2 regions of the Bradyrhizobium ingae genome follow, and region 2 is predicted to be linked to the other one. Evidence: predicted binding sites of a transcription regulator. Region 2 holds the regulator's gene; the other holds the start of a gene.
The links. The regulator PhoB, encoded in region 2, activates phosphate uptake and scavenging genes when phosphate is short. The targets are predictions, from matches to a motif close to TGTCATNNANCTGTCAT.
Positions count from the first base shown of each region.

Region 1: phnF (phosphonate metabolism transcriptional regulator PhnF) is a predicted target of PhoB. The motif match lies at 5,489-5,505, and genes of this name have one in related genera.

Region 1 is NZ_JBVUBB010000011.1:151,891-167,625, forward strand. It holds gene ACV1FX_RS18720 (alpha-D-ribose 1-methylphosphonate 5-triphosphate diphosphatase) at 1-849, opposite strand, end outside; gene phnL (phosphonate C-P lyase system protein PhnL) at 861-1,559, opposite strand; gene phnK (phosphonate C-P lyase system protein PhnK) at 1,568-2,362, opposite strand; gene ACV1FX_RS18735 (alpha-D-ribose 1-methylphosphonate 5-phosphate C-P-lyase PhnJ) at 2,355-3,251, opposite strand; gene ACV1FX_RS18740 (carbon-phosphorus lyase complex subunit) at 3,248-4,351, opposite strand; gene phnH (phosphonate C-P lyase system protein PhnH) at 4,355-4,963, opposite strand; gene phnG (phosphonate C-P lyase system protein PhnG) at 4,968-5,381, opposite strand; gene phnF (phosphonate metabolism transcriptional regulator PhnF) at 5,540-6,271, shown strand; gene phnE (phosphonate ABC transporter, permease protein PhnE) at 6,457-7,305, opposite strand; gene phnE (phosphonate ABC transporter, permease protein PhnE) at 7,302-8,186, opposite strand; gene phnD (phosphonate ABC transporter substrate-binding protein) at 8,261-9,199, opposite strand; gene phnC (phosphonate ABC transporter ATP-binding protein) at 9,251-10,060, opposite strand; gene ACV1FX_RS18780 (transferase hexapeptide repeat family protein) at 10,233-10,901, shown strand; gene ACV1FX_RS18785 (alpha-D-ribose 1-methylphosphonate 5-triphosphate diphosphatase) at 10,898-12,091, shown strand; gene ACV1FX_RS18790 (DUF1045 domain-containing protein) at 12,111-12,809, shown strand; gene ACV1FX_RS18795 (hypothetical protein) at 12,959-13,552, opposite strand; gene ACV1FX_RS18800 (selenium-binding protein SBP56-related protein) at 13,630-15,030, opposite strand; gene ACV1FX_RS18805 (dihydrodipicolinate synthase family protein) at 15,462-15,735, opposite strand, start outside.
Region 2 is NZ_JBVUBB010000015.1:100,845-116,579, reverse strand. It holds gene ACV1FX_RS22045 (SDR family oxidoreductase) at 1-214, opposite strand, end outside; gene ACV1FX_RS22040 (polysaccharide deacetylase family protein) at 309-1,367, opposite strand; gene ACV1FX_RS22035 (OmpA family protein) at 1,533-2,927, shown strand; gene ACV1FX_RS22030 (hypothetical protein) at 2,929-3,225, shown strand; gene ACV1FX_RS22025 (putative bifunctional lysylphosphatidylglycerol flippase/synthetase) at 3,700-4,755, shown strand; gene ACV1FX_RS22020 (ATP-binding protein) at 4,790-6,088, shown strand; gene pstS (phosphate ABC transporter substrate-binding protein PstS) at 6,232-7,242, shown strand; gene pstC (phosphate ABC transporter permease subunit PstC) at 7,423-8,412, shown strand; gene pstA (phosphate ABC transporter permease PstA) at 8,414-9,259, shown strand; gene pstB (phosphate ABC transporter ATP-binding protein PstB) at 9,256-10,074, shown strand; gene phoU (phosphate signaling complex protein PhoU) at 10,086-10,802, shown strand; gene phoB (phosphate regulon transcriptional regulator PhoB) at 10,817-11,524, shown strand; gene ACV1FX_RS21985 (GcrA family cell cycle regulator) at 11,608-12,120, opposite strand; gene ACV1FX_RS21980 (acetylornithine transaminase) at 12,578-13,786, shown strand; gene argF (ornithine carbamoyltransferase) at 13,786-14,709, shown strand; gene ACV1FX_RS21970 (Hsp33 family molecular chaperone) at 15,038-15,735, shown strand, end outside.

The DNA of each region.
Region 1 (15,735 bases), on a different contig from region 2:
CACGACGTTCGGCGCGCCCATCAGGATGTCAATGCCGGCAGCATGCAGGCCGCGCGCAGCTTCCACCGTTGTCGGAAACTCCGCGACCGCGACACCGTCTCGAACCGCGTCGGTGACATTCTCCTCGGTGGTGTCGTCATGGCTTGCGAGCGGAATCCCGTATTCCTGCGCCAGCGCGACAATCTCGCGCATGTTGGTGGCGGCATAGGTCCGCTGGTACGCAAAGCGTCTGGCAAAGAGCTCATCGAGCTGCGCGTCGGTCATGCCACCGCCCTTGCCGCGATAGTAGTCGCGCAGCTTGACCTCGTCGCGGAACTGGCGTTGGCCGGGCGTGTGGTCCATCAGCGACATCAGCCGCACGTCGGGGCGATCGATCAGCTCCCTGGCTTCCTCGACCACGCTCGGCATCGGGACTTCGCAGCGCAGATGCAGGAAGTGATCGGCACGCAAGAGGTCGTGCGCGCGCGCCGTGGTGATCGCAGCCGCCAGCGTGCCGGCACGACCATCGACCTCCTCCGCGCCGTCCTCGCGCCAGACCCGCAGCGAGTCCAGCACCGTGGTGATGCCTGAGGTCGCGAGCTGCCCGTCATAGGAGATGACGGCGGCGACGGGATCCCAGAACACCTTTGGGCGTGGCACGTAGTGCGCTTCGAGATGATCGGTGTGCAGCTCGATCAGGCCCGGCGTGATGAGATCGCCGCCGGCGTTCTCGGCTCCCGCGGGCGCCCTGCCCTCCCCGATCTCGGCGATACGCCCGTTTGCAAGAGCGATCCAGCCCTGCTCGATCACGCTGTCGGCCAGCACGATCCTGGCGTTGGCGATCACGGTTTCATTCGGCTTCACGTTCATTTCCAGGTCCTTCAGGCCGCGGCGGCAAAGCTGGTGACGTCGACGATGCGGTCGGCGATCAGATGGCGGATCTCGTCATCATGGACGATCGCGACCATGGCTGTGCCCCTGCGCTTTTTCTCTGCGATCAGCTCGACGACCACGGCGCGGTTGGCGGCGTCGAGCGAAGCGGTCGGCTCGTCCAGCAGCAGGATCGGCAGCTCCGGAATGAAGCCGCGCGCGATATTGACGCGCTGCTGCTCGCCGCCGGAGAAAGTCGCGGGCGGAAGCTGCCAGAGGCGCTCGGGGATGTTGAGGCGACGCAGAAGCGCGCCCGCGCGCCGTTGTGCATCCAGCCGCGCCACGCCGCTCGCGATCAGCGGTTCGGCGACGACGTCGATGGTCGCAACGCGCGGCACCGCGCGCAGGAACTGGCTGACATAGCCGATCGTATCGCGCCGGACGTTGAGGATCTGCCGCGGCTCGGCGCTGGCAAGATCAATCAGCGTGCCGCGATGACGGATGCCGATGCGGCCGCCGTCGCAGCGGTAATTGCCGAAGATCATCTTCAGGATCGACGACTTGCCCGCACCGGACGGACCGGACAGCACGACGCATTCGCCCGGATCGACGTGGAAGGTCACGCCTCGCACCACGGGCAGTTCGACGCCACCCTGGAGGTGCATCGTAAAGGTCTTTTGCGCGTCGGCGACGTCGATCATGGCAGTCATCGGGCGGCTCATGGCGGCAGAATCGAGGAGACGAGGAGTTGAGTATAGGGCTCGCGCGGGTCGTCGAGCACCTGGTCGGTGAGACCCGTCTCGATGACGCGGCCGCCCTTCATCACCATCACGCGGTGCGACAGCAGGCGCGCGACCGCGAGATCGTGGGTGACGATGATGACGGCGAGGTGAAGTTCGGCAACCAGGTTGCGCAGGAGGTCCAGCAGGCGCGCCTGCACGGAAACATCGAGGCCGCCGGTCGGCTCATCCATGAAGACGAGGCGCGGCTCGGTGACGAGGTTGCGGGCGATCTGCAGACGCTGGCGCATGCCGCCGGAATAGGTCCGCGGCGCATCATCGATGCGTGCGACGTCGATCTCGACGCGCTCCAGCCAGTTCGAGGCGGTGTCGCGGATGCGGCCGTAGTGATTCCATCCCACAGCCATCAGCCGCTCGCCGACGTTGGCGCCGGCGGAGACAGCCATGCGCAAGCCCTGCGCGGGGTCCTGATGCACATAGCCCCAATCGGTGCGGAACAGAAAGCGTCGCTCGGCTTCGCCGAGCGTGGTGAGATCCCGCGTGACGCCGTCGCGCATCCGGTAGGACACGCGGCCACCGCTCGGGGCAAGCTGGCCCGACAGGAGCTGGAGCAGCGTCGACTTGCCCGAGCCGGATTCGCCGACGATCGCCAACACCTCGCCTGGATAGAGCGCGAAGGAGACATCGCGACAGGCCGCGATCCTGCCGTAGGATTTGCTCAGGGCGTCCGCGACCAGCAGCGGTTGATCGGTCTCAAGCACATGCTCAGCCATTTGATTCCCTTTGCGCCGTCTCCTTGTATGGCGCGGCGCTCAGGTTGCCGTGATGGCCAGCCGTCTGACGCTCCTCGCAGAAGTCGGTGTCGGAACACACGAACATGCGTCCGCCCTTGTCGTCGGTGACGATCTCGTCGAGATACGAATTCTCGGCGTTGCAGAGCGCACAGGGCGCGTTGAAGCGATAGGGCTCGAAGGGATGATCCTCGAAATCGAGCGACACTACCTGCGTGTAAGGCGGGATCGCATAGATGCGCTTCTCGCGGCCGGCGCCGAAAAGCTGCAGCGCCGGGCAATTGTCCATCTTGGGATTGTCGAATTTCGGGGTCGGCGACGGGTCCATCACGTAGCGGGCGTTCACCTTCACCGGATAGGCGTAGGCCGTTGCGATATGGCCGAAGCGCGCGATGTCCTCATAGAGCTTGACGTGCATCAGGCCGTATTCGGCAAGCGCATGCATGCGACGCGTCTCAGTCTCGCGCGGCTCGAGGAAGCGCAGGGGTTCAGGGATCGGCACCTGGTAGACCAGCACCTGGTTCTCGCCGAGAGCCGTCTCGGGAATGCGGTGACGGGTCTGGATCACGGTCGCATCGATCGTCGCCGTCGTCGTCGCAACGCCGGCGGTCTTGGCGAAGAATTTCCGGATCGAGATCGCGTTGGTGGTGTCGTCGGAGCCCTGGTCGATCACCTTCAGCACATCGTCCGGCCCGAGGATCGCGGCCGTGACCTGCACGCCGCCGGTGCCCCAGCCATAGGGCATCGGCATTTCGCGGCTCGCAAACGGGACCTGATAGCCGGGGATCGCGATCGCCTTCAGGATCGCGCGGCGGATCATCCGCTTGGTCTGCTCGTCGAGATAGGCGAAGTTGTAGGCGGGCGCGTTCATTCCGCGGCCTCCTTCATCGGCCCGGCATCATTGGCCTCGGCAAATTCCTGACGCAGCTTGCGCAGCAGGCCAAGCTCGGACTGAAAGTCGACATAGTGCGGTAGCTTCAGATGCTCGACGAAGCCGGTCGCCTGGACGTTGTCGGAATGCGACATCACGAATTCCTCGTCCTGCGCCGGTGCGAGCACCTCCTCGCCGAGCTCGCGCGCCCGAAGCGCGCGATCGACCAGCGCCATCGACATGGTCTTGCGCTCGCTCTGGCCGAAAGCGAGGCCATAGCCGCGGGTGAAGCACGGCGCTTCCGCGGCCGAGCCCTTGAACTGGTTGACCATCTGGCATTCGGTGAGCTCGATCGCGCCGAGCGGCACGGCGAAGCCGACGTCCTCGGCGAAGAATTCGACCTCGACCTCGCCGAAGCGGATCTCGCCGGCGAAGGGATGGTTGCGGCCGTAGCCGCGCTGGGTCGAGTAACCCATCGCCAGCAGAAAGCCTTCGTCGCCGCGCGCGAGATTTTGCAGGCGCAGGTCGCGGTCGGCGGGGAAGTTGAGGGGCTCGCGCGTGAGATCGCCGACGCTTGCGCCTTTTTCAGCGTGCGGCGAGGCCTCGATCAGCCCGTCGCGCCCCAGAATGTCCGTCACGCGCGGCGTGGCCGCGGGCGAGGCTTCGGCGGTCGCCGGCGCCTCGGGCACAAATCCCTCGGCCAGCGTCGGATCGAGCAGGCGATGCGTATAGTCGAAGGTCGGGCCAAGAATTTGCCCGCCCGGAATGTCCTTGAACGTCGAGGACACCCGCCGCTGCACCCGCATGGCGCCGGTGTCGACCGGCTCGCTTGCGCCGAAGCGCGGCAGGGTGGCGCGGAAGGCGCGGACCAGGAAGATCGCCTCGATCAGGTCGCCGCGCGCCTGCTTGATCGCGAGCGCCGCAAGCTCGCGGTCATAGAGCGAGCCTTCGCTCATGACGCGATCGACGGCAAGGCCAAGCTGCTCGGAGATCTGGTCGAGCGAAATTTCGGGCACGCTCTGCTCGCCACGCCGCACATGCGCCAGCAGGCGATGGGCGTTCTCGATGGCACGTTCGCCGCCTTTGACTGCGACATACATACTTCAACTTCCCTTGTTCACGACCCGCGTGGTGCGCGGGATCGCAACCACGTCGTCATCGGCGACCAGCACGACGTCGATGCCGCGCGGAAACAGCGGCTCGTTGATGCGCAGGCGCTCGAACAGGTCGATAGGCCTGAGCGCCGCCTGAAGGATCGTCACACCGTCGATGCCAGGGCCACGGAGCTCGAAGGCGGCCCCCGCGTTGAGGCTTTCCACCTGCAGGATCAAGGTGGTCGAGCGATCCGGATACTCATTGCTGCCGAGCGCAAACCGCTCGAGCGAAGGAAGCGCGGCAGCATCGGCGACCAGCGCAAAGCTCGCGACCGAAGGATTCTGGATCACCGGCGCGCCGGTGTGGAACTTCAGCCATTTCAGGACATCGGAGCTCTCCGACATGCGCGCATCGAGCCAAAGCGGCGTATCGTGATCGAACAGCGTCAGCGCGATCGCCGCCGTGCCGCGCATCATGGGACCGGGCGTGCCCGCGACCGGCACGATGCGCTGCACCGAGCCCGGCCGCGCCATCGCATTCATGACCGAGCGAAAGGTCGATTGCGCCGACAACACTTTGTCCGCGAAACCCGGCGGCAGTTCCGCAATCGTGGTCATGGCCTCACCCCTCACCGCGCACCATGGTGTAGAAATCAACCTTCGTCGCCGCCGTTTGCGCGGCACACTGCGCCTGTCGCGCGTGCAGGTCCGCGCGCAAGGGCGCAACGACATCCCGCTCGATGGCCCCCGCGAACTCTTCCGACTGCACGAGCGCGTCGCAGAGGGCGATGAGCCGCGCCTTCGCACCGTCGCGGCCGAGCGTATAGCCGAAGCCGACCTCGCCGCTCGCAAGCCGCACCGCGGCGCGCGACACGGTGGCCTCGCCCAGGTTGAACGGTGCGCCATCGCCGCCGACGCGGCCGCGCAGCATCACGAGGCCGTTCTCGGGCACACGCAGATCGTCATGCCGCGGCAACGCGATAGCGCGAAGGCGGCCGGCAATATCATCTGCGTCCGCATGCACCAGCACGGCCATCGCCGCCTTGCGCCGGGTCTTGAGGCTATGTTGCGGGTTCAAATCATTCACCAGGCTTGCCGGATTCAAGTTGTCTATGATAATAGACAACTTGATAATGAAGCGCCATGACTGTTTCGTGACAATCGTGTGATTTTGGAGATGGGCTTGTCGTCGACATGAGCCTTCAGGACACTGCCTCCTCCGGCGTCGCGCTGTGGCGCCTGGTCGCCGACGGCATCGAGCGCGGCATCGCCGACGGCCGCTTTGCAGCGGGCGAAAAGTTGCCGGGCGAGATGGAGATCGCCGAGACCTATCGCGTGAACCGCCATACGGTGCGGCGCGCGCTGGCGGCGCTCGCCGAGCGCGGCCTGGTGCGCGCCGAGCGCGGCAGCGGCACCTATGTCGAGGCGCAGAAGCTCGCCTATCCCTTGCGCTCGCGCACGCGCTTCTCGGAGATCGTCGGCGCCGGCGGCCGCGAGCCGCGCGGGCAGTTGATCGAGGCGTCGGAGGACGTGGCGAGCCGGGAGTTGGCACGAGAACTCGGCGTAAAGACCGGCGCGCGGTTGGTCCGGATCGAATCCGTGCGCTTTGCCGACCGCACGCCGATCTGCGTCTCGACGTCCTGGCTGTCGGCCGAACTCTTTCCCGATGCGGGTGCGGTGTTCGCCGCCACGCGCTCGATGACGAAGCTGCTCGCGCATTACGGCGTCCGCGACTACCGCCGCGGCTCGACCAGGATCACCGCCGGCATTGTCGACGCAACCGACGCCGCGCGGCTTGATCTCGCGCTGGGTCGTCCGATCCTGGTGGTCGATTCGACCGACGTCGACCCCGACGGCAAGCCGCTGGTGACCAAGCGCTCACGCTTTGCGGCGGAGCGGGTGGAGTTTTTGGTGGAGAACGGGTGAACGTGTCACCACGCGGACGGTGCACCTCTCCCCTTGCGGGCGAGGTCGGGTCGCATCGCCAGATGCGATCCGGATGAGGGGCCTCTGTCCGCGCGTATCGCTTGCAGTTAAGTTCGCGGATAGAACCCCTCATCCGGCGCTTCGCGCCACCTTCTCCCGCAAGGGGAGAAGGAAGAGTTCGCGACCTACGCCACCGCCCGCCGTCCGATGATGGCGAAGCGCACCTTGCCGGAAATGAAATCAATCGCGGCGACAGCGACCAGGATCATCAGGACGAGGAACGATACCTTCTGCCATTCCAGCACGCGGATCTGCTCGGCGAGCTGAAGGCCGATGCCGCCCGCACCGACGATGCCGATGATGCTGGCCGAGCGGGTGTTCGATTCGATGAAGTAGAGCACCTGGCCGGCGATGACCGGCAGCACCTGCGGCATCAGGCCGAAGCGAATCTCGTGCAAGGCATTGCCGCCCGATGCCCTGATGCCCTCGACCTGCTTCTTGTCGGCCGCCTCGATCGCCTCGGAAAACAGCTTTCCGAGTGCACCAAAGTCCGAGACCATGATCGCGAGCACACCGGCGAACGGGCCGAGGCCGACGACATTGATCCAGACCAGCGCCCAGATCAGGGTATCGACGCCGCGGATCGAATCAAGGAAGCGCCGCACCGGAAAGCGGATGATGTTCGGCGGCACGACGTTGCGCGCCGCGAGCAGGGAAACCGGCAGCGCCAGCGTTGCGGCCAGCGTGGTGCCGAGCAGCGCGATCGACAGCGTCTCGCCGAGCGCCTTCAGATAGAGCGGCAGCGACGTTCCGGGGTCCGGCGGGACCATCATCATGGTGATCCAGCCGAGCTGCTTGAGGCCCGCGATGAACTTTGCCGGCTCGAAACCGAGATCGTTGAGACCGAAGACGAACAAGGCGAGCGCCGCCACGATCATGGCCGGCGTCGCCAGACGCGCAGCCGCCGGGCGCTCGAAGACATCGGGGTATTTCGTCCGCAGCGCTGCAGCGTCGGGTTTCTCGACTTCCTTCATGGCCGTGCATCCCTGCCGAACAGGCGCGCGCGCAACCAGCCGGTGGTGATGTCGATGATGAAGATGGTGAGCACGATCATCAACAGGATGGCGCTGACGTCGGAGTAGTAGAACTTGCGGATCGCGACCACGAGCTCCTGGCCGATGCCGCCGGCGCCGACGAAACCCATCACCGAGGATTCACGGACATTGATCTCGAAGCGCAGCAGCGCGTAGCTGACATAGCCGGCGGAGACCTGCGGCAGCACGGCAAAGCGCATGCAGGACAGCCAGCTCGCTCCGGTCGAGCGCACGCCTTCGACCGGCTTCATGTCGGCATTCTCCACGATCTCGGCGAACAGCTTGCCGAGCGCGCCGGTGGAATGAATGGCTATCGCGAGCACACCGGCCATCGGCCCGAGCCCGAAGGCCATGACGAAGATCAGCGCGAATACGATGCCCGGCACGGTGCGAGCGAATTCGAGCAGGCGGCGAACAGTAAAGCGCAACCAGGGCGCCGGCGAGGTGTTCTCAGCCGCGAGAAAATTCAGGCAGAAGGCGCAGACCGCGCCGATCAGCGTGCCGACATAGCTGATCAGCAGCGTCTCGCCGAGCAGCTTGCCCCATTTGTACCAGCCCCACAGCCACTCGCCGGGATCGGTCCAGACGCGCTGGCCGCTGTCGAGGGTGAGGATACGGTCGAAATAGCTGACGAAGTTGCCGAAATACGTGAAGAGCGTCCGCAAGTTCACTTCGGCCCCGATCGCGGCGAGCATCAGCGCAGCAATGAACACCATGCCGCCGGCCAATAACCGCGCGCGCTTGCGCGCCACCGCCTGGCGATAGGCCGCGTTCAGCGCCGCCAATTGCTGCTCGGGAAGAAGCGAAACCGCGATGGTCATGGAGGCAGTGACCGTGGCCCATCAGAGAAAGAGCCGGGTCGAACGACCCGGCTCGAGTTACGTCGTCCCTTTGATCAGGACGCCTTCTTCTTTCTTAGCGCATCGACGAACTTGATCAGTTCGATCGTGCCATCCCAGTCCTTGGTGGTTGCGGGATGAAACCCCTTCTTCTGGCCGTCGGACAACCGGTCGAACGCAGCCTTGTCCTTGGTGGGCGAGTCGAAGAATGCCTTGGCGATCGCAGCCTTCAGGTCATCGGGAAGATCGGAACTGTATGCATACATGTTCGGTCCAATGATCGGCGCCGACTTGTGGATGATGCGGAAATCTTCCCTCTTCATCGGCGAGCCGTCGGCATTCTTCAGCATGCCCTTGGTCAGCATCTGCGCCAGCGTCGAATCGTCGTCGCTGGTCCACTGGTTGGCGGCAACATCGACCGTGCCCTGCGCCAAGGCGAGGATCGCGTTCTCATGGCTGCCGGTGAAGACGACCTTGCTGAAATACGTGTCGACATCCGAGATGCCCATCTTGTCGAGCTCAAAGCGCGGCACGTTGTTGCCTGAGGTCGAATTCGGATCGACCAGGCCGAGATTCTTGCCTTTCAGGTCGTCGATGCCTTTGTAGGGGCTGCTCGTCTTGACGAAGAACACCGAGTAATAGCCCGTACCGCCGTCCGCGTTCAGATCGCTCGCAAAGGCGTCCGTCTTGACGCCAGTCAGCCGTGCGCGCGCAAACGAGGCCGACCCATAACTTGCGATCTGGATGTTGCCGGCGCGCTGACCTTCGATCACCGCGGCGTAGTCGTTCGCGATCCGCAGCGTGACCTTCACGCCAAGTTCCTTCGAGAGATAGCTCATGAACGGGGCCCAACGGTCGGTTACGCCCGAGGCGTTCTCGGCCGGGACAACCGCAAAAGTCAGCTCAGGATATTTGGCTTTCCAGTCCTCGGCGGAAGCGGAAGCGGAGAAGGCCAGCGCGGCGGCGCCGGCAAGGACGATGCGACGAGTGATCATGATACCCTCTTGATCGGTTGGACGCGGTGAACGCAGAACTTGGGTCGCGGCTCAGGCCGCGGCAGCCGTACCGAACGCTGGGACGGCCTCGGGGACGGGCAACGGCAGGCCGCCCATGACTTCGCTGGCTTCGAGATCGTAGAGCTCGCGCGCGACGTGCTCGGTGAGCGCCGACGGCGCGCCATCGAACACCACCCGGCCCGCAGCCATCCCGATCAGGCGATCGCAATAGCTGCGCGCCAGATCGAGCGAATGCAGGTTGCAGATCACGGTGATGCCGAAATGCTTGTTGATGCGTAAGAGCGCATCCATCACGATCTTGGTGTTGCGCGGATCGAGCGAAGCGATCGGCTCATCGGCGAGGATCAGATCAGGCTGCTGCACCAGCGCGCGGGCGATCGCGACCCGCTGCTGCTGGCCGCCGGAAAGCTGATCGGTGCGTTGGGCAGCGAGCGAGGCCATATCGAACTGCTCGAGCGCCGACATCGCCAGCGCCGTGTCTTCCTCGAGCCAGGCCTGCGTCAGCGAGCGCCAGGCCGGCATTGCAGCAAGACGTCCCATCAGCACATTGGTGAGCACGTCGAGCCGGCCGACAAGATTGAACTGCTGGAAGATCATCGCCGCACGGGCGCGCCATTGCCGCAGCTCCTTGCCGCGCAGCGCGGTGACATCGACGCCATCGAACAGGATGCGTCCCTCCGTTGGCGTCACCAGGCGATTGATGGTCCGCAGCAAGGTCGACTTTCCGGCGCCGGAACGTCCGATCACGCCGACAAAACCGCCTGGGGCGATTTCAAACGAAGCACCGTCCACCGCGGCTTTTGTGCCGAAGCGGCACGTCAGACCTTCAACTACCAGCATGCAGGGGCTCCCGACCAGCTGGGCCCAACCGCTAACTCCGGCGCTTTACATTTGTGTGACGGGGACGGCGCGGTGCGGCGATGCTACGCACACCGTCCCCTGTCATCTCTGCGTCATGACATCGTCATCGAGCCGCTCGAAGACGAATGCTCCCCCAGTTGACGGATGCACCATGGTCGCCAAAACGCTTTCGGTCCAACCGACCATCGATCCCACGGCCACGCTGCACGAGATCAAGCTCGGCGCCTATTGCGAGGTCGGCGCGCGCACGATCCTGCACGAGGTGACGATGGGCGACTATTCGTATGTCGTGAACGATTCGCAGATCACTTACACGACGATCGGAAAATTCTGCTCGATCGCGGCGATGACGCGCATCAATCCCGGCAATCACCCGATGCAGCGCGCCAGCCAGGCGCATTTCACGTATCGTGCGAGCGCGTATTTTCCGGGCGAGAGCGACGATGCCGAGTTCTTCGACTGGCGACGCCAGCACCACGTTCATATCGGCCATGACGTCTGGATCGGCCATGGCGCGATCGTGCTGCCGGGCCGCAATATCGGCACCGGCGCGGTGGTGGCCGCGGGCGCCATCGTCACCAAGGACGTGCCCGCCTACACGATCGTCGCCGGCAATCCGGCCCGCCCGGTCCGGCGGCGCTTCTCCGACGAGATCGCCGGCCGGCTGGCAAGGCTCGCCTGGTGGGACTGGGATCACGAAAGCTTGCGCGACGCCCTGCCCGATTTCCGCAAGCTTGGGATTGAAGATTTCCTCGCAAAGTACGAAGCACGGCTCGTTGCCAACCAGTCCTCCCCCAGCCAGCGAAGCGTCCCCGCGTGACCGAAATCCTCCTTGAAGGCGGCCGGGCCCTGATCGGCTCGGAGATCGTCGAAGCCTCACTCGTCGTGTCCGGGCAGGATATCGCAGCGATCGATCGCGGCCGCACACGCGCGCCACTTGCGATCGACGCTCGCAATCTTTTGGTCCTGCCGGGCATCGTCGACCTGCATGGCGATGCCTTCGAGCGGCAGATGATGCCGCGTCCGGGGGTCGACTTCCCGATCGACGTGGCGCTCGCCGACAGCGACCGGCAGGCCGTCAGCAACGGCATCACCACCGTCTTCCATGGCACGACCTGGTCGTGGGAGCCGGGCTTGCGCTCCGGCGACAATGCGCGGCGCCTGCTGGAGGCGATCGAGCGGCTGCGCCCGCAATTTGCTGCCGACACCCGCTTCCATCTGCGGCACGAGACCTACAATCTCGACGCCGAGGACGAGCTCGGCCAATGGCTCGCCGAAGGGCGGATCGATCTGTTCGCCTTCAACGATCACATGGCTTCGACTATCCGCGATCTCTCAAAGCCGAACAAACGCGGCCGCCTGGTTGACCGGACCGGATTGTCCGACGCGGCTTTTGAAGAGCTGGTCGGTCGTGTCGCTGCGCGCGCAGCGGACGTCCCGGCGACGACGGCGCGGCTTGCCGCGGCGGCCCGCGCGGCCGAGGTGCGGATGCTCTCGCATGACGATGCGACGCCGGCGATGCGCAAGGCGTATCGGGACATGGGTGCTGCGATCGCCGAGTTTCCGGTCAACGAAGAGACGGCGCGCGCGGCAGCAGAGGCCGGCGACGCCATCATCTATGGCGCGCCGAACGTGGTGCGTGGCGGCAGCCACACCGGTTGGACCAGGGCGTCCGACATGATCGCCAAAGGGCTCTGCTCGGTGCTGGCCTCGGACTATTACTATCCGGCGCAACTGCTCGCCGCGTTCCGGCTCGCAGCCGATGGCGTGCTTCCGCTGGCGCACGCCTGGAAGCTGATCTCGGAAGCACCGGCAGAGGCCGCAGGCCTGTCCGATCGCGGTGTGATCAAGGAGGGACGGCGCGCCGACATCCTGCTGGTCGACGACACCGTGCCGCTGCGGCCGCGGGTGGTCGCGGTCATTGCCGCCGGCAGGCTGGTGCATCTCACCGATGCCACGCGCCTGCTCGGCTCAGCCGCAGCGCCGCGCGAGGCTGTCGCCGCCGTCTAAACCCGCTATATCTGACGCAATGACAGGCTTTCCCCGCTACGCGATCTACTACGCCGCCGATGCCGACAGCACGCTGTCGCGCTTCGGCGCCGAGCTGCTTGGCTATGATGCCCATAGCAGCCGTCAGTTGCCTTTCCCCGCAGAGGCACTCGACCTTGCGGCCGATTGGAACGACGTCACGGCCGATCCCCGCAAATATGGTTTTCACGGCACGCTGAAAGCGCCGATGGCGCTCGCGTCGGGCAAGGCCGAGGCCGAGCTGGTTGCTGCGTGCGCAGCGTTTTCCGGCAAGCCGCGGCCGATCCCCGTGATTCGTCCAATCGTCGATTCCATCAGCGGCTTTATCGCGGTGATCCCGGCTGAACCGGTCAGCGAATTGACACGGCTCGCCGCCGATTGCGTGCGCGACTTCGATGCGTTTCGTGCACCGCTGACGGCGGAGGATCGCGCGAGGCGCAACCCGGACAAGCTGCCCGAGCGGCAGCGCGATTATCTCGATCGCTGGGGCTACCCTTACGTCATGGAAGAATTCCGCTTCCACATGACGCTCACGGGCAGGCTCGATGCGGACCGACGCGGGCCCATCGTCGACATGCTGCGGAAGCGGTTTGCCACCCTGCAGCTCGAAACGCTTGCGATCGACCGCATCGCGCTGTTCCGACAGGAAACCGCAGGGGCACGCTTTCACATCATCGGAGAGTGGCCGTTGATAAGATAGGTCGATGGGCGCGCTGCCGGTCCCGTCATCCTGAGGCGCTCGCGTAGCGAGCCTCGAAGGATGGACGGCCGGGATGCCGCGGGGCCGTCGCCCTTCGAGGGCCGCTTCGCGGCCACCTCAGGGTGACGGTGATAGGTCTTCGCTCCGCCTCATCGCCAGCCTGCGAGATTGAACGCAAGGGCAGCGCCGCCAACCAGGACGAGGCTCACGGCCCAGACGGCATCCAGATTGAACCAGCTTCGCGATACGAACTTGAGACCGAGATAGCGGTAGACCAGCCACGCAAGGCAACCGCCCGCGATCACCATCGCAACGACGTGCGCCAGCGAAACCAGCACAGCCGTGGCAAGATTTGCCGTGACGAGAGCGCCGGCCGCCTGGTGGGCCGCGTCAAGGTCGGCGGCCTGGCACAATCCGAGATAGATCGGCACCAGCATCAACGCGGCACCATGGGCGATGGCGACGGCAAACGACCACAGGGCCAACCGCGTTGGCGGGATCCGCGCCAGTGTCCGCGGATGACGGCGATCGACCAGACGAAAGATGCCGAACCCGATCACGAGAAAGCTCGCGCCGAGCTGGATCGGACGCTGCCACTCGGCCAGCGCCAGCAGCAGCGCGAACGGCAGCAACACCAGGAACGTTGCGAGCAGGTGGCCGGCCGACAGAGCGCCCAGCGCGCCGAACAGCGCACGTGGGCTTTTTTCCATGAGCCCCGCCGACACCGCGAGCGGCCATCCCATTCCCGGATTAAGTCCGTGATAGATGCCGCTCGCAAGGAGCGCGAGCCAGAGCCAGGCAAGTGTCCGGCTCGCCTCTCCTAGGCCGACGGATAGCAAAAGGAATCCGTCGAACAGTCGCCGCCTTCAAGCCTGACCTGATGAGCCCGATATCCTTCCGGGAAGCTCACGAAATAATCGCTGGCGAGCTCGAGGCCGCCGTTGCGACCGACATTGGCCATCACTTCGACGCCGGGAACGCCATCGGGATAGAACTGGTCGTCCCAGGTCGAGTAGAGCGAATTGGTCCAGTATACCCGCTTGCCGTCACGGCTGATCTCGACCATCTGCGGGCCACCCGCATATGCCTTGCCGTTCGGATGCGACGCGCAGCGCACGATGCCTCCGGTGTACACCGAGCCCGCAAGCTTGGGTTTCCGGGGATCGCTGACGTCGTACTGGCGCATCTCGCCGGTGCCCCAGCAGGAAACGTAGAGGAACCGGTCGTCCATCGACAGATCGATGTCGGTCACGAGTGGTGGCACAGCACCAAAGCCCTGCAGGAGCGGCGGAAGCTTTTCTTTGGCTGCAGGCTCCGGCGGGATCGTCGCCGTCTTCTCGGCGTGGAATTTTCCGCCTTCGCGCCACCAGGTCCAGATCGAGCCTTCCAGATTGGTGGTATCGACCACCACGCCGGCAAAGCCATATTCACGAACCGGGTCGTGCGCGGGCCGCACCTCGAGCGCCATCTGATGGTTGGCACCGAGGTCGATGGTCTGGACGTTGCGCCGGGCGCGGAGATCCCAGAAATGGAGCCGATGGCCGTATTTGTTCGACAGCAGATCCTCGGGAACGATGCCGTTCTCGAACTGCGGCGGCAGGCCCCACTCACTCGTCACCATGTAATCGCGCGGCAGATTCCACCAGAAGTCATAATGCAGCGTCTGCGGGCCGCGATCGATCTCCCAGCGGCCGAGCACCTCGAACGTCTCGCAGTCCATGATGAAGACGCCGGGAGGCCCGCTGGTGCCATCCTTGCCGCCACCGCCGAGCGTGCTGACGTAGATGCCGTCCGGGCCGCAATGGATGGTATGGGGGCGTGAGTAGCCGGTCTTCTTGAACACCTCCTCCGGCTCGATGACCTTGTGAATCTTCGCCTTGGTCGGATCGGGCTTGGTGTCGATGATGTAGATGCGCGACGAGCGAAGCCCGGGAATGATGAGATAGCGCCGCTCGATGAAGGCATGCCCGGCGAGCGGAGACAATGCCGAAGAGCAGGCATTCCAGCCGAAGTGATGAAACTCGTCGCCCTTGTTCGGCATCGTCACGGTATGGACGATCTGGCTGTAGGTCGGCGATCCCGGCCTGACGTCGATCACAGCAAGTGCGTCGGGCTTGGAGAAATCCGGGCTGAGCAGCAGCGTATAGGCGAAGTTTTCGGGCGGTGCTTCCATCGCGAGTCTTGGCGATGCGTGGAAGGTCGGATCTGGCCGCATTGTCATGGCACTGCCTCCCTGTTTGCGTCGGCTTGCACCAACCTGGCTCGGGATAACGGCATAATGAAGTGCTGACGCGTGATGTCTCGAGACGCTCCGCAGGCCTGGTTGGCCCGGGAAGACTACGTCATCGTACAGCCGCGCGAAACCGCACCGAAGCGCGCCAATTCGACGCTTGGTCGAATGGGGCTGGCGAGAGACGGGCTCGATCGCTACCTCACACTCGGTGTCGTCCCCGCGGAGGCGGGGACCCATAACCCCGGGGAGAAGTTGTTGCGCGCGCGGATAACCACAAGTCTTCGCAACAACCAAAGCCTGTGGTTATGGGTCCCGGATCGGCGCTGCGCTTGTCCGGGACGACGAGCGGAGTTTGTAGGCGCTAAAGAACTCAACGTCGTCCCGACGAAAGCCGGGACAACGTTGGGGACAGAACCGCTCTACTTCCCCCAGCGCAGCGCCAGCGCGTCGCGTTCCTTGGCGAGTTCGAGCAGGCCTGCGCGCGTGGCCGGGTGCAGCGGTTGCAGGGGGTGGCGCACGGCGTCGGACTTGATCACGCCGCCGGCCTGCATCATCGCCTTGCAGGCGATCAGGCCGCACTGGCGGTTCTCGTAGTTGATGAGCGGCAGCCAGCGCTCATAGGCAGCCTTGGCCTCCTCGCGCTTGCCGGCAAAATAGGGATCGATGATCTGGCGGATGCCGTCGGGATAGCCG
Region 2 (15,735 bases):
TCGAGATGTCGATCGGCAGCGCGATGCATTCGCCGTCATATTGCGCGGACAGCTCGTTGGCAGTCGCTTCGCACGCCGCCGCCTTGCGCGCCGTGATGTAGACCTTCGCCGCGCCCTGGCTGAGGAAGCCTGCCGCGATCATCTTGCCGATGCCACGCGACCCGCCGGTGACGAGCGCAACGCGGCCCTTGAGTGAGAACAGATCCGTGAACATGACGCCTCCCTTGGTTGCCGCTCGTTGTGGGCGGGGCGGGAAGGGGAGTCAAGGAACCCCCGCGATGTCGTCCCGGCGAAAGCCAGGACGACAGTTACGCCGCCGCAAACCGGCGGAAGCCGTTCCACATTGCGGTGGCAGCGCCCGAGGTCAGCACCGGCAGGATGCGGGCGTCCTGGTAGTTGCCGTTGAGCGAAACGCGCGGCAGTGCGGTCGGGTGGCCGGCATTCTCGGCGAACAGCATGCCGGGGCGCGTCGTCACCGCAGTCTTGAAGCCGCTGGCCGCGGCCAGCGCGAATTCGCGTTCGCCGGCGGCATGACGGTCGCCATAGGGATAGGCGAAGTGCTGCACAGGGCGGCCGATTGCGTTCTCGATCCGCACGCGGCTCACCGCCATCTCCTGCGCTGCGATCTCCTCGGTCTGCCTCGCGAGGTTGCAATGGCTGATGGTATGGGCGCCGATCGCGACCTGCTGATCCGCGGCCAGCGCCTTTAGCTCGTCCCAGGACAGACAGAGGTCGCGACAGAGCGCCGGCATGTCGACATCGTACTTCGCACAGAGCGCCGTGATCTCGCGCTCGAGGTCGTGCTCGCCCGGCAACGCGCGCAGCCAGTCATGCAGGCGGTCGAATGCCGCCTGCTTTGCAGGTGCGGTCGTGGCATCGAGCCGTAATGCGGCGTTGCCGATCTGCACCTCGATATCGCTCGCCTTGGCGATGATGGTCTCAAGCGCGATCCACCAGAGACGGCCGGTGCCCTCGGCGAAATCGCTCGCGACATAGATGGTCGAAGGTGCGCCGAATTCGCGCAGCAGGGGAAGCGCAAAATCCCGGTTGTCGCGATAGCCGTCGTCGAACGTGAAGGCAGCGAAGCGGCGGGTGAACCGCCCCTGCGCCAGCCGCGCGTGCAATTCGTCCATCGAGACGATGTCGATGTCGTGCGAGCGCAGATGGCGCAGCGTGGCGCGCAGAAAGTCCGGCGTGACTTCGAGATGCCGGTTGGGCTGGAACGCATCCTCCCGGGGCGGCCGCACATGGTGCAGCATGAAAATGGCACCGACGCCGGCGAGCAGCGGCCGCAGCAGATGGTGCGCCCCGCTGAAATAGAGTGCTTCCAGCCCGACGCGGATGACGTTGTTGCGCAGTTGTTTCATTGAAGGCTGGTCGACCCCCGGCAGTCCGTGGTCAACCTAGGGGGGAACCCTTGAAGAAAAAGTTAGTCCGGTTGCTTACCCGGAGCCTTCACATGGCCGCCATTTCCGGTTTGACAGCCCGCCAAGGGTTTGTTTTGTCTCCGGTTCCAGAGTTCGGGTCGTCGAATGCAGAAGCTTTTCAGGTGGGCCAGCAAATGGTGGCCGGGGTTGATCCCCCTGGCCGTCATGTGGGGAATTGCGGCCTGGAATAACACCTTGCCGCTGGAAGCCGATTTGTCCGCCCGCTCGGCCGCCGCGCTCAAGAATACCGTCCTGGACAAGGCCCGGATTGCCGTGGCCGGCCGCGACGTCGGCTTTGCCGCCGAAGCGTTCTCGGAGGAGGGCCGCCGCGACGCCGTCATGGCGGTCGAAACCGTGCCGGGCGTGCGCCTGGTCGATGACCAGACGCGGCTGGTTCCCGAGGCCAAGCCCTTCGTCTGGAACGCCGAGCGGGACGTCGTTCGGGTCACGCTGTCCGGCAGCGCGCCGCTACCGGGGGTCAAGGGCCGCCTGGTGGAGGCCGCCCGCAAAGACCTCGGCGGCATCGAGGTCGCCGATCAGATGGGATTGGCGCGCGGCGCGCCACCACGCTTCGAGACTGCCGCGATGCTCCTGCTCGACCAGGTCGGCAAGCTCAAGGACGGAAAGATCACGATCTCCGACAGCCAGGTCAGCCTGTCCGGCATGGCGCGCGAGCTCGGCGGCCGCGAGGCCATTGCGGCGGCGCTGAAGAATTTGCCTGAGGGCTTTTCGGTCGCCGCCAACGACATCAAGGCACCGCCCTATATCTTCCAGGCCTACAAGGATCCGGTCGCCGCGACCGTGACGCTGACCGGCTACGTCCCCGACAACAATATCCATGCGGCCATCGCGACGGCGGCTGGGCGAAAATTCTTCGGCGAGAAGGTCGTCGACAATCTCAAGGCCAGCATCGGCGCGCCTGCTTCGTTCGGCAATTCGGTGGTCGCCGCGCTTGGGGCCCTGTCACGGCTGTCGACCGGTACGCTGGTGGTGACCGATCGCGAGGTGAAACTGTCGGGTGATGCGCTCTATGAGGGCGCGGCCGCCGACATCCGCGCAGGCCTCGGCAAGGATTTTCCCAAGACCTGGCAGTACAAGCCGGAAATCACCGTGAAGCCCGCCGCAGGCCCGGTCGATGGCACGGTCTGCCAGCAGCTGTTTTCCGAGCTGCTGACCAAGGGCAACATCCGCTTCGAGCCGAAGCGCGCCACGATCGACCCGGATTCCGCGGGCCTGCTCGATCACCTCATCGAAACGGCGCTGCGCTGCCCGAATACCACGATTGAAGTCGCCGGCCACACCGATTCCGACGGCGAGGACGCCTTCAACCAGGCGCTGTCGGAAAAGCGCGCCCAAGCCGTGATCGACTATCTCGTCAAGGCGGGCCTGCCGGCCGATCGCTTCACCGCGGTTGGCTATGGCAGCACGCAGCCGGTCGCCGGCAACGATACCGACGAAGGCAAGGCGCAAAACCGCCGCATCGAATTTCTGGTGAGGTGACATGTCCTTTCTGTTGTCGTTCCATTGGGGTTGGCTGGTCGGATCGCTGCTGCTCGGGTTGGCGATGGGCTGGATCTCGGTGGTCCAGCGCGGCAACGGCACCTCGAAAGTGCTGGCGCGCTGGCTCGCTGTCCTCGTGGCCGCCCTCGTCGCGGCCTCGCTCGCCCGCGTGATCCCCGGCCGTTTCGGCTACTGGCTCGACCTCGGCCTCGTCATGTTCGGCTGCTATCTCGTCGGCTGCACCATTGGTGCATGTCTGCGCGACTGGGTCGTCTCTCGCAGCGCACCCGCGGCTTGAGCCTTGCGACTGCGCGCTGCCTATGCGCCAGGCAGTGCTGACTGCCCTGGTGACTGCACCTTGGGCGCCGCACACGGCCGCGGCGCTTCGGCGCATGCCAAACCAGCGCTCCCGCCTGCCTTTCCACCGCCGATCGCGGGCCGAAAGATTGACGCCGGCTTAAGCCGCGGTGGAACATTGCCGGCCTGAAATCATCAAAACTTCACGGCCCATACGCAGGATCACGATAGAGATTCGGCAGAGGCCGCGGCGAGAAAGAGCCAAACGGTGCAAGACAAGCGCGGACGCCCGCCTAAAATATTGAAGAAACGCGTTTTTGTGCTTATTGGCGAATTCCACTCCGGCCCAAAACGCGCTACTGGAGGGACGGGGGGCATGCGCGTAGCTGGAGCCGGTGCCAAGGGGTTGCCGACCACCTGCACGTCCGCCAATTCGCCGGCCGACACGGCCGCGGAAGCGTAGTTCGAGGTCTAGATGCTGGAAGCCATACGCAGGGCGATGACGTTTCTGCGCCAGAAGCAAATCCTGCATAAGCTTGGCGTCGTGATCAGCGTAACGGTCATCGGCATCGCTTGCTACGTGCTCTACCACATGCTGCGCGGCATCGACTTCAACGAGGTGGTCGAGGCGATCAAGAGCACCGAGCCGAGCCAGATCGCGATGGCGGCGCTGTTCGTGGCCGCCGGCTATTTCACCCTGACCTTCTACGATCTGTTTGCGACGCGCGCGATCGGCCACGCCCATGTGCCCTACCGCATCAATGCGCTCGCCGCCTTCACCAGCTACTCGATCGGCCACAATGTCGGTGCCAGCGTCTTCACCGGCGGCGCGGTGCGTTATCGCATCTACTCGGCCTGGGGCCTCAATGCGATCGACGTCGCCAAGATCTGCTTCCTCGCCGGCCTGACCTTCTGGCTCGGCAACGCCGCGGTGCTCGGTCTCGGTATCACCTATCACCCCGAGGCTGCGGCCTCGATCGATCAACTCCCGCCCTGGCTCAACCGGCTGGTCGCGATGGCCATCATCGTGGCGCTGGTCGCCTATGTCGTCTGGGTCTGGACCCAGCCGCGCGTAGTCGGTCGTGGTCCCTGGACGGTGGTGCTGCCGGGCGGTCCGCTGACGCTGCTCCAGATCGCGATCGGCATCGTCGATCTCGGCTTCTGTGCCCTCGCAATGTACGTGCTGGTCCCCGACGAGCCCAACCTCGGCTTTGTCGTCGTTGCGGTGATCTTCGTCTCCGCCACGCTGCTCGGCTTCGCCAGCCATTCGCCCGGAGGCCTCGGCGTGTTCGACGCCGCCATGCTGGTCGGGCTGTGGCAGATGGACCGCGAGGAACTCCTCGGCGGAATGCTGCTGTTCCGCGTCCTCTATTATCTTTCGCCTTTTGTCATATCTGTAATCTTGCTGACGTTTCGGGAGGTTATCATCGGCGCTCGATCGAAACGCCTGCAGCAGGCTGCCCTCAAGCTCGATCCCGGTCCCGCGCGCGAAGCCGCTTATGTGAGAGAGCGCAGCGACAAGAGCGTCTGACCGGCCGACAATCCCCAAGGAGAAGCCTGCCCCGATGGCGATCGACGCACACCCTTCTCCCTCGGTCCAGCCCTGGTCCGATCGGCTGCGGCATTCCGCGATCATCCTGATCGCGGCGGCGCTCGCGCTGGCGGTCGTGGTCTCGCTCGGGGAGCTGTCGGTCACGCGGGCTGTGGCGGTGTTTCTCTGCATCGCGGCGGCGGCGCTGATCCCTTGGCGGCTGCACGACACCGCAGCCTCGCGCGACGATGTTCGGCGCATCAACCCCGTGGAAAGCGCGGCAGTCGCCGCGGTGGTCTCGGGCATGCCGGACCCGGCCGTGCTGCTCGACCGCGCAGGGCGTGTCATCCATCTCAATGCCGCTGCAGCCCAGCTCGCGCCGGCGTTGCGCAAGAACGAGCTCGCCCAGTTCGCGCTGCGCTCGCCGGAGATCATCACCGCGCTGCGCGAGGCGATCGCAACCAGCGAGCCGCGCCGCGCCGACTATCTCGACCATGTGCCGGTCGACCGCTGGATGGAGCTGATCATCACGCCGGTGCCGGTGCCGACCACGTTCGGCGGCGCCGACAAATGCATGCTGATGACCTTCCACGACCAGACGCCGCTGCGCCGGGTCGAGGAGATGCGCGCCGATTTCGTCGCCAATGCCAGCCACGAGCTGCGCACGCCGCTCGCTGCGCTCTCCGGCTTCATCGATACGCTCCAGGGCCAGGCCAAGGACGATCCGAAGGCGCGCGAGCGCTTCCTCGGCATCATGCACACCCAGGCGACCCGCATGGCCCGGCTGATCGACGACCTGTTGTCGCTGTCGCGGGTCGAATTGTCGGCGCATGTCCGGCCCGATACGCTCGTCGATGTCGTGCCGATCATCCGCCAGGTCGCCGATGGGCTCGAACCGCTGGCGCGCGAGCGGCAGGTGGTCGTCGAGATCGATTTGCCGGATACGGCGGTGATGATCGCGGGCGACCGCGAGGAACTGTTGCGTCTGTTCGAGAACCTGATCGAGAACGCACTGAAATACGGCGCCTCGGGCGGGCGGGTGATCGTCTCGCTCACCATGGTCACGGCAGCCGACGGCTCGCCGGAAATCCGCGTCATGGTGCGTGACTTCGGACCCGGAATTGCGCCGGAACATCTGCCGCGGCTGACCGAGCGCTTCTACCGGGTCGACGTCGGCGATAGCCGCTCGCAGGGCGGGACGGGCCTTGGATTATCGCTGGTGAAACATATTGTTAACCGGCATCGCGGCCGGCTTTTGATCGAAAGCGTGCTCAAGCAGGGCGCCACTTTCACCGCCTGTTTTCCCCAGGTCAGGCCCCCCGCCTCAAGCTGAAAAGCAAGCCTTTTCAGTCGCTTGAGCCTGTCATCCGACTGTCATGAAACCTTCGTAAAAGCACTACCGACTGCTCCTAAAGGGGCGGCGCGGGAGCGCGATCGGGCGCGCATGGCGCTTCGCTCCCCACTATGGAGACCAGCATGAATTTCATCAAAACCATCGTCGCTGCTGGCTTGATGGCCGCATCGACGTCGGCCTTCGCTGCCGACATCACCGGCGCCGGCGCGACCTTCCCGTTCCCGATCTATTCGAAGTGGGCTGACGCCTACAAGAAGGAGACCGGCAACGGCCTGAACTACCAGTCGATCGGCTCCGGCGGCGGCATCAAGCAGATCCAGGCCAAGACCGTGACCTTCGGTGCGACCGACGCTCCGCTCAAGGCCGAGCAGCTCGACAAGGATGGCCTCGCGCAGTGGCCGATGGTGATGGGCGCGATCGTTCCCGTGGTCAACATCGAGGGCGTGAAGGCCGGTGAGCTGGTGTTCGACGGCGAGACGCTCGCCAACGTCTATCTCGGCAAGATCACCAAGTGGGATGATGCCGCGATCAAGAAGCTCAATCCGAACGTGAAGCTGCCTTCCGAGGCGATCACGGTCGTGCGCCGCTCCGACGGTTCGGGCACCACCTTCAACTTCACCAACTACCTCTCCAAGGCCAGCGCGGACTGGAAGAGCAAGGTCGGCGAGGGCACGGCGGTCGAATGGCCGGTCGGCGTCGGCGCCAAGGGCAACGAAGGCGTGTCGGGCAACATCAGCCAGACCAAGAACTCGATCGGCTATGTCGAGTACGCCTATGCCAAGCAGAATAAGCTGACCTACACCGGCCTCGTCAACAAGGCCGGCAAGCCGGTGCAGCCGACGGTCGAGGCGTTCCAGGCGGCCGCTTCCAACGCCGATTGGTCCAAGGCGCCCGGCTACTACGTGATCCTGACCGACCAGCCCGGCGACAAGTCCTGGCCGATCACCGCGGCGACCTTCATCCTCATGCACAAGGATGCGACCGACAAGGCCGCCTCGCAGGAAGCCATCAAGTTCTTCCGCTGGGCGTTCAAGAACGGCGGCAAGGCGGCCGAGGAGCTCGACTACATCCCGATGCCCGACAGCGTCGTCCAGCTGATCGAGAAGACCTGGGCTGCTGAGATCAAGAGCTGATCGAAACGGCTCTCGTGTCCCGGATGCGGTGCGGCATGAAATGACGCACCGCTAAGCCGGGACCCGGTAGACCTTGATGCCCCGGATCAGCGTCGTGCCGCTTTCGCGTTGCGCCGCATCCGGGGCACGAGACCGACAATAAGCGTAAGTAAACTGGTACAGGGGATCGGCGTGGCAGAGATGGCCGTTCAGAGCGATATCGTCGACGACGCCGGACCGTATGATCGCGCCAAGGCCCTGAGCGCGTTCAAGCTCGGCGACGTGACCTTCTACTGGATCACGCGGCTCAGCGCGATCTCGGTGCTCCTGATCTTGGGAGGCATCATCCTGTCGCTGATCGTCGGTGCCTTCCCGGCGATGAAAGAATACGGCCTCTCCTTCCTGTGGACGCAGCGCTGGGCGCCGTCGGCCGATCCGCCGGTGCTCGGCGCGCTCGGGCCGATGTACGGCACGCTCGTCACCTCCTTCATTGCGATGCTGATCGCCATTCCCGTCGGACTCGGCATTGCGATCTTCCTCACCGAGCTCTGCCCGCAATGGCTGCGCCGCCCGATCGGCATGGCGGTCGAACTGCTCGCCGGCATTCCCTCGATCATCTACGGTATGTGGGGCTTCTTCGTGCTGGGCCCGTTCCTGGCCAACACTTTCCAGCCCTTCATGATCAAGCTGTTCGACGGCGTTCCGGTGCTGGGAGCGATCTTCGCCGGCCCACCATCCTATCTCAGCCTGTTCAACGCCTCGCTGATCCTCGCGATCATGGTGCTGCCCTTCATCACCTCGATCTCGGTCGACGTGTTCAAGACCGTGCCGCCGGTGCTCAAAGAGGCTGCCTACGGCGTCGGCTGCACCACCTGGGAGGTCGTGCGCAGCGTGGTGATCCCCTATACCCGCGTCGGCATTATCGGCGGCGTCATGCTGGCGCTGGGCCGCGCGCTTGGCGAGACCATGGCGGTGACCTTCATCATCGGCAACTCCTTCCGCATCTCGTCCTCGATCTTCGCGCCGGGCACCACGATCTCGGCGGCGATCGCATCCGAGTTCGCCGAGAGCGACGGCCTGCATCAGTCCGGCCTGATCCTGCTCGGCCTGCTTCTGTTCGTGTTGACGTTCTTCGTGCTCGCAGGCGCGCGGCTGATGCTGCTGCGGCTGGAAAAGAAGGCGGGGAACTAACATGAACCCGATCTATGCACGCCGCCGCCGCAAGGACATCGTCATCCGCGGTCTCTGCATCGGTGCCGCCGCCTTCGGCGTCACCTGGCTCGCGCTGATTCTGATCACGCTGCTCTACAACGGCCTCACCGGTCTGAACCTTCAGATCTTCGCCGCGGACACTCCGCCTCCGGGCTCGACCGAGGGCGGCCTGCGCAACGCCATCGTCGGCTCGATCATCATGACCGTGATCGGCGTCGGCATCGGCGCGCCGCTCGGCCTGTTCGCCGGCACCTATCTCGCCGAATACGGCCGCAACGACAAGCTGACCTCGGTGATCCGCTTCATCAACGACATCCTTTTGTCTGCGCCCTCGATCATCATCGGCTTGTTCATCTATGGCGCGGTGGTGGTGCCGATGCGCGGCTTCTCGGCAATCGCCGGCGCGCTGGCGCTCGCCGTCATCGTGATCCCGGTGGTGCTGCGCACGACCGAGGACATGCTGCTGCTGGTGCCGAACGCGCTGCGCGAAGCGGCTTCCGCGCTCGGCCTGCCGCGCTCGCTGGTGATCAAGCGGATCGCCTACCGCGCGGCGCGCTCCGGCCTCATCACCGGCGTGCTGCTGGCGACTGCCCGCGTCGCCGGCGAGACCGCGCCGCTGCTCTTCACCGCGCTCTCGAACCAGTTCTTCAGCCTCAGCCTGAACAAGACGATGGCGAACCTGCCGGTGACCATCAACAATTTCGTGCAGAGCCCCTACGCCTACTGGAAGCAGCTGGCCTGGAGTGGGGCGCTGCTGATCACCCTGACCGTGCTTGCCCTGAACATTGGCGCGCGCATTCTAGGCGCCGAGAGGACTGCAAAATGAGCGATCTGTCCGTTTCCGTAAGTTCCACAGGGCGTCAGGCCTCGCCGATACTGCCCGAGGCTCCGGCCAAGGTGACGGTGCGCAACCTCAATTTCTATTACGGCGAGCACCACGCGCTGAAGAACATCAACATGACGCTCGGCACCAACCGCGTCACGGCGTTCATCGGCCCGTCCGGCTGCGGCAAGTCGACCCTGCTGCGCATCTTCAACCGGATGTATGACCTCTATCCGGGCCAGCGCGCCACCGGTCAACTCATGCTCGACCAGACCAATATCCTCGACTCCAAGCTCGACCTCAACCTGCTGCGAGCCCGGGTCGGCATGGTGTTCCAGAAGCCGACGCCGTTCCCGATGACGATCTACGAGAACATTGCCTTCGGCATCCGCCTTTACGAGAAGATCTCCAAGTCGGAGATGGACGACCGGGTCGAGAAGGCGCTGCGCGGCGGCGCGCTGTGGAACGAGGTCAAGGACAAGCTCAACGCCTCCGGCCTGTCGCTCTCCGGCGGCCAGCAGCAGCGTCTCTGCATCGCCCGCACCGTGGCGGTCCGTCCCGAGGTGATCCTGTTCGACGAGCCGTGCTCGGCGCTCGATCCGATCTCGACCGCCAAGGTTGAGGAACTGATCCAGGAGCTTGCCGAGAACTACACGATCGCGATCGTCACCCACAACATGCAGCAGGCGGCGCGCGTCTCCGACAAGACCGCCTTCATGTATCTCGGCGAGTTGATCGAGTTCGACGAGACCAGCAAGATCTTCACGTCGCCCAGCGACCGGCGTACCCAAGACTACATCACCGGCCGCTTCGGCTGAGGAGACAGGAAATGGCTTCTGAACATACCGCAAAGGCCTTCGACACCGACCTGCAGGAGCTCACGCGGCTCGTTGCGGAGATGGGCGGCCTTGCCGAGCGCATGATCGTCGATTCCGTCGATGCGCTGATCCGCCGTGACGTCGCGCTCGGCCAGCGCGTGGTGGCGACCGACGCCGAGATCGACGCGCTGCAGAAGAAGATCGAGGAGCGCGCCGTGCTCACGATCGCGCGCCGCCAGCCGATGGCGGTCGACCTGCGCGAGATCGTCGGCGCCATGCGCGTCGCGACCGATCTGGAGCGGATCGGCGATCTCGCCAAGAACATGGGCAAGCGCGTGGCCGCGCTCGAGACCGATTTCCATCCGCTGAAGCTGTTCCGCGGCCTGGAACACATGACCGACCTCGTGCAGCAGCAGGTCAAGTCGGTCCTCGACGCCTATGCCGCGCATGACCTGCCGGCGGCGATGATGGTGTGGAAGGGCGACGAGGAAGTCGACGCGATCTGCACCTCGCTGTTCCGCGAGCTCCTCACCTACATGATGGAGGATCCGCGTAACATCTCGTTCTGCATCCACCTGATGTTCTGCGCCAAGAACATCGAGCGGATCGGCGATCATGCGACCAACATCGCCGAAACCGTCTTCTACATGATCGAAGGTCAGGCCATCGCGGACAAGCGTCCGAAGGGCGACATGACCACCTTCGCCACGACTGTGCCGAACACTTAAGGAGCGACGACGCCATGGGCGCACGCATTCTGGTTGTTGAGGACGAGGAAGCGCTGACCGAGCTGTTGCGCTACAACCTCGAAGGCGACGGCTACGATGTCGAGACGGTGATGCGCGGCGACGACGCCGACACCCGCCTCAAGGAGCACATTCCGGACCTGATCGTGCTCGACTGGATGCTGCCGGGGTTGTCCGGCATCGAGCTGTGCCGCCGCCTGCGCACCCGTCCCGACACCAAGCAGCTCCCGATCATCATGCTTACCGCACGCGGCGAAGAGAGCGAGCGGGTGAGGGGACTTGCGACCGGTGCGGACGACTACATCGTCAAGCCGTTCTCGGTGCCGGAGCTCTTGGCACGCGTGAAAGGCCTTTTGCGGCGTGCGAGCCCAGAGCGGCTTGCGTCCATCCTCGCCTATGGCGACATCGAGCTCGACCGCGAGAAGCGCCGCGTCGCGCGCTCCGGGCGGCCGATCGACCTCGGTCCGACCGAATATCGCCTCCTGGAGTTCTTCCTGGAGCATCCCGGCCGCGTGTTCTCGCGCGAGCAGCTGCTCGACAGTGTCTGGGGCCGCGACATCTATATCGACGAGCGCACCGTCGACGTCCACATCGGGCGCCTGCGCAAGCTGCTCAATCTCGGCCGCGAGCAGGACCCGATCCGCACCGTCCGCGGCGCCGGCTACGCGCTGGATGATCGGTTTGCGAAGGCGGAACAGACGTAAAAAAAACGCGCCGGATAGCGCGCTGACATTCCTCGACCAGGCGTCCCGGCCTTGCGCCGGGACGTTGTCGTTTGTGGCTGAGCTCAGCGCGTGCCCGGCTTGGCCGGTGCGCGGCGGCGGTCGGCGGCCGGCTGGTAGGCAACGCGCGAATGCTGCGCGCAATAGGGCAGGCCCGAGAGCGATTTGCCGCCGCAGAAGAAGAAATCCGGGCTCGAGGGATCGCCGACCGGCCAGTGGCAGGTCGCCTCGTTGAGCTCGAGCAGCGACAGGCGCTGGCTCATCGGAACGACGTTGTCGTAGGTGATCGGATCGGGCTCGACCTCGACCTCGAAGGCCTGGGCGAGGGCGGTGTTGCCGCGGGAGATCGGGCGGCTCACCCGCATCATGTGCTGTGCGGGGCGCGCCTTGCGCGGCCGGGGAGCCGCCGAGGACGGGCTCTTGGCGCGGCCGGACAGGCCCAGCCGGTGCACCTTGCCGATTACGGCGTTGCGCGTCACGTTCCCGAGCTCGGCAGCGATCTGGCTGGCCGAAAGCCCGGCTTCCCAGAGCTTTTTCAATTGCTCGACGCGATCGTCGGACCAGGTCAAAACCGTCATTGCACCCTTCCCCTCGCCGCGCACCCTCAATCCTTGGGGCCGCGTGGCGATGTCTAAGCTTCGAAAAACCCGTGCCATCAGAATCCCTTAAGGCTCGCCGGGCGCGAAAAACGCACCTGAACGTTACGCCGGTACAAGAGGACTCAGAGGATCAGAACTGCTGCACGAGATGTCGTATCTGACGGGGGAAACGCTACAATATGGCGTGACTCCCGCGCAAGAGTCTGCGGCTCCGCGTCCACATGTTCCGTCGCTAAAAGAACTTAAAATCGCCACCGCAAGACTACGGATCGCGTGCCTTGCAGGGCCTTCTGGCGGCATTGACAGCGGTTTTTCCAGGCATAAAATAGTGACACGTGCCGCCCTTAAAAGGCGGCACGTTTCGTTTTCCGGGCAGGTCAATGATGCGCTGCGCAAGGCAGTCTCGTGAGCCGGCCTCAACATCCAAGTGACCGCCATGAACAAGAGCGCCGCGACGCATCTGCTTCCCGTTTTCGCCAGGGCCGAGCTCGGCTTCGAGCGCGGCGAAGGCTGCTGGCTGGTCGCGACAAACGGGGAGCGCTATCTCGATTTTACATCGGGTGTCGCTGTGAATGCGCTGGGCCATGCGCACCCCGCCCTGGTCAAGGCTCTGCAGGAGCAGGCCACGAAGCTCTGGCACATGTCGAACCTGTTTCAGAGCCCGGATGGCGAGAAGCTCGCCATCCGGCTCTGCAACGAGAGCTTTGCGGACTTCGTGTTCTTCTGCAATTCCGGCGCCGAGGCGATGGAATGCGTGATCAAGGTGGTGCGCCGCTATCACGCCACCAAGGGCCATCCCGAGCGCTACCGCATGATCACCTTCGAGGGCGCCTTCCACGGCCGCACGCTGGCAACGCTCGCCGCCACGGGGTCCGCGAAATATCTCGAAGGCTTTGGTCCGCCGATGGACGGGTTCGACCAGGTGCCGCATGGCGATCTGGAAGCCGTCAAGAAGGCGATCGGCCCACAGACCGCGGGCATCCTGATCGAGCCGATCCAGGGCGAGGGCGGCGTGCGCTCGGCGCCTCCTGCCTTCTATCGCGCGCTGCGCCAGCTCTGCGACGAACATGGCTTGTTGCTCGCGTTCGACGAGGTGCAGACCGGAATGGGCCGCACCGGCGATCTCTTTGCGCATCGCCGCCTCGGCGTGACCCCGGACGTGATGTCGCTTGCGAAGGCACTCGGCGGCGGCTTTCCGATCGGCGCCTGCCTTGCGACGGCCGAGGCTGCTTCCGGCATGACGCCCGGTTCGCACGGCTCGACCTTCGGCGGCAATCCGCTCGCCGTATCGGCAGCGAACGCCGTGCTCGACGTCATGCTCAAGCCCGGCTTCTTCGATCACGTGCAGAAGATGTCGCTGCTGCTCAAACAGAAGCTCGCCGCCGTGATCGACCGTCACCCCGACGTCGTCAGCGAGGTGCGCGGCGAGGGGTTGTTGGTCGGCATCAAGGCCGTGGTGCCTTCTGGCGATCTCGTCACGGCGCTGCGCGAGGAAAAACTTCTGACTGTCGGCGCCGGCGACAATGTCGTGCGCTTCCTGCCGCCTCTGATCGTCACGGAAGCGGAGATCGAGGAGGGCGTCACACGGCTCGAGCGCGCCTGCACGGCGATTGAATCGAATCTCAAGGCACGGGCGGCAAGCTGATGAGCAAGACGCCCAAGCACTTTCTCGACATTAACGAGCTGCCGCTATCCGAGCTCAGGAGCATGCTCGCCGCCTCCTCCGCGATGAAGGCGAAGCAGAAGGCGCATCAGCCGGTCAAGCCACTCGAGGGCAAGACGCTGGCGATGATCTTCGAGCGCCCATCGACGCGGACGCGCGTGTCGTTCGATGTCGCCATGCGACAGCTCGGCGGCGAGCCCATCATGCTCACGGGTGCCGAGATGCAGCTCGGCCGCGGCGAGACCATCGCCGACACAGCGCGCGTGCTGTCGCGCTATGTCGATGCCATCATGATCCGCATCCTCAATCACGATGCGTTGCTCGAGCTTGCCGCGAACGCGACCGTGCCCGTCATCAACGGGCTGACGCGGCGCTCCCATCCCTGCCAGGTGATGGCCGACCTCATGACCTATGAGGAGCATCGCGGTCCGATCGAGGGCAAGACGGTGGCCTGGACCGGCGACGACAACAACGTGCTTGCCTCCTGGGCGCACGCCGCCGAGCGCTTCAAGTTCAACCTCAATATCGCGACCCCGCCGGAGCTCGCGCCGAAAAAGCCGATGCGCGATTGGGTCAAGGCGACGGGCGCCCCGATCATGCTCGGCACCGATCCGGAGGCGGCTGTCCGCGGCGCCGATTGCGTCGTCACCGATACCTGGGTCTCGATGGGGGACAAGGAAGGCGAGCACCGCCACAACGTGCTCAAGCCCTACCAGGTCAACGCCAAGCTGATGTCGCTCGCCAAGCCCGATGCGCTGTTCATGCACTGCCTGCCCGCCCATCGCGGCGAGGAGGTCACCGACGAGGTGATCGACGGTCCGCAGTCGGTCGTGTTCGACGAGGCCGAAAACCGCCTGCACGCGCAGAAGGGCATTCTGGCCTGGTGCTTTGACGCGGTGAAGTGATTGGTTGTCGTCCGGCGGACGATAGTGAGAAATCCGTGACGACGGCAGTATGGAGTTGCTTTCGCCTCATGTTCGGTCGTCGTCCCGGACAAGCGCAGCGAAGCGGAGCGCAGATCCGGGATCCACAGCCAACAGGGGTGGTTTGGTGACGACCCGGAGTTGTCATCTCGCGCCACAACACAATCCTGTGGTTATGGGCCCCGGGCTCGCGCTATGCGCGCCCCGGGGCAACACCGAATTTGCGGTATCGTTTGCGATCAAAACAGCGTCCGGGTTGGGTTGCCCCGCCCCCTTCCATTTCACCCCCTCCGACCCCAGATAGAGCGCCATGGTCTCCCAATCCCCTGATATCAAGGCCGGGCTCGAAAGCCCGGTTCGCGCGCCATCTTCCGTTCCCGTCGACGATGCAGTGCTGCCCTTTGAGGTCGATGCGCTCGACGTGCGCGGACGCCTGACCCGGCTTGGGCCCGAGCTCGACGATATCCTCACCAAGCATGATTACCCCGCGCCGGTCGGCAAGCTGCTCGGCGAGGCCATCGTGCTGACCACGCTGCTCGGCTCGGCGCTGAAATTCGAAGGCCGCTTCATCCTCCAGGCCCAGACGGACGGCCCGGTGTCGTTCCTGGTGGTCGACTTCAAGGCTCCCGACCGCCTGCGCGCCTATGCCCGCTATGACGCCTCGCGGCTTGGCGAGGCCAAGGACTCCGGCTCGCTGCTCGGCCGCGGCCATCTCGCCATGACAATCGACCAGGGCGCGGATATGAGCCGTTACCAGGGCCTCGTCGCACTCGACGGCGGCAGCCTGGAAGACGCCGCGCATGAATACTTCCTGCGCTCCGAGCAGATCCCGACGAAGGTGCGCCTCGCCGTCGGCGAGGAATGGCGCTCGAGCGACGGCGGCAAGCACCGCTGGCGCGCCGGCGGCCTCTTGATGCAATTCCTGCCGAAGGCGCCGGAGCGTGCGCGGCAGGCCGACCTGCATCCCGGCGACGCGCCCGAAGGCACCACGCCGCATACCGTTGCCGA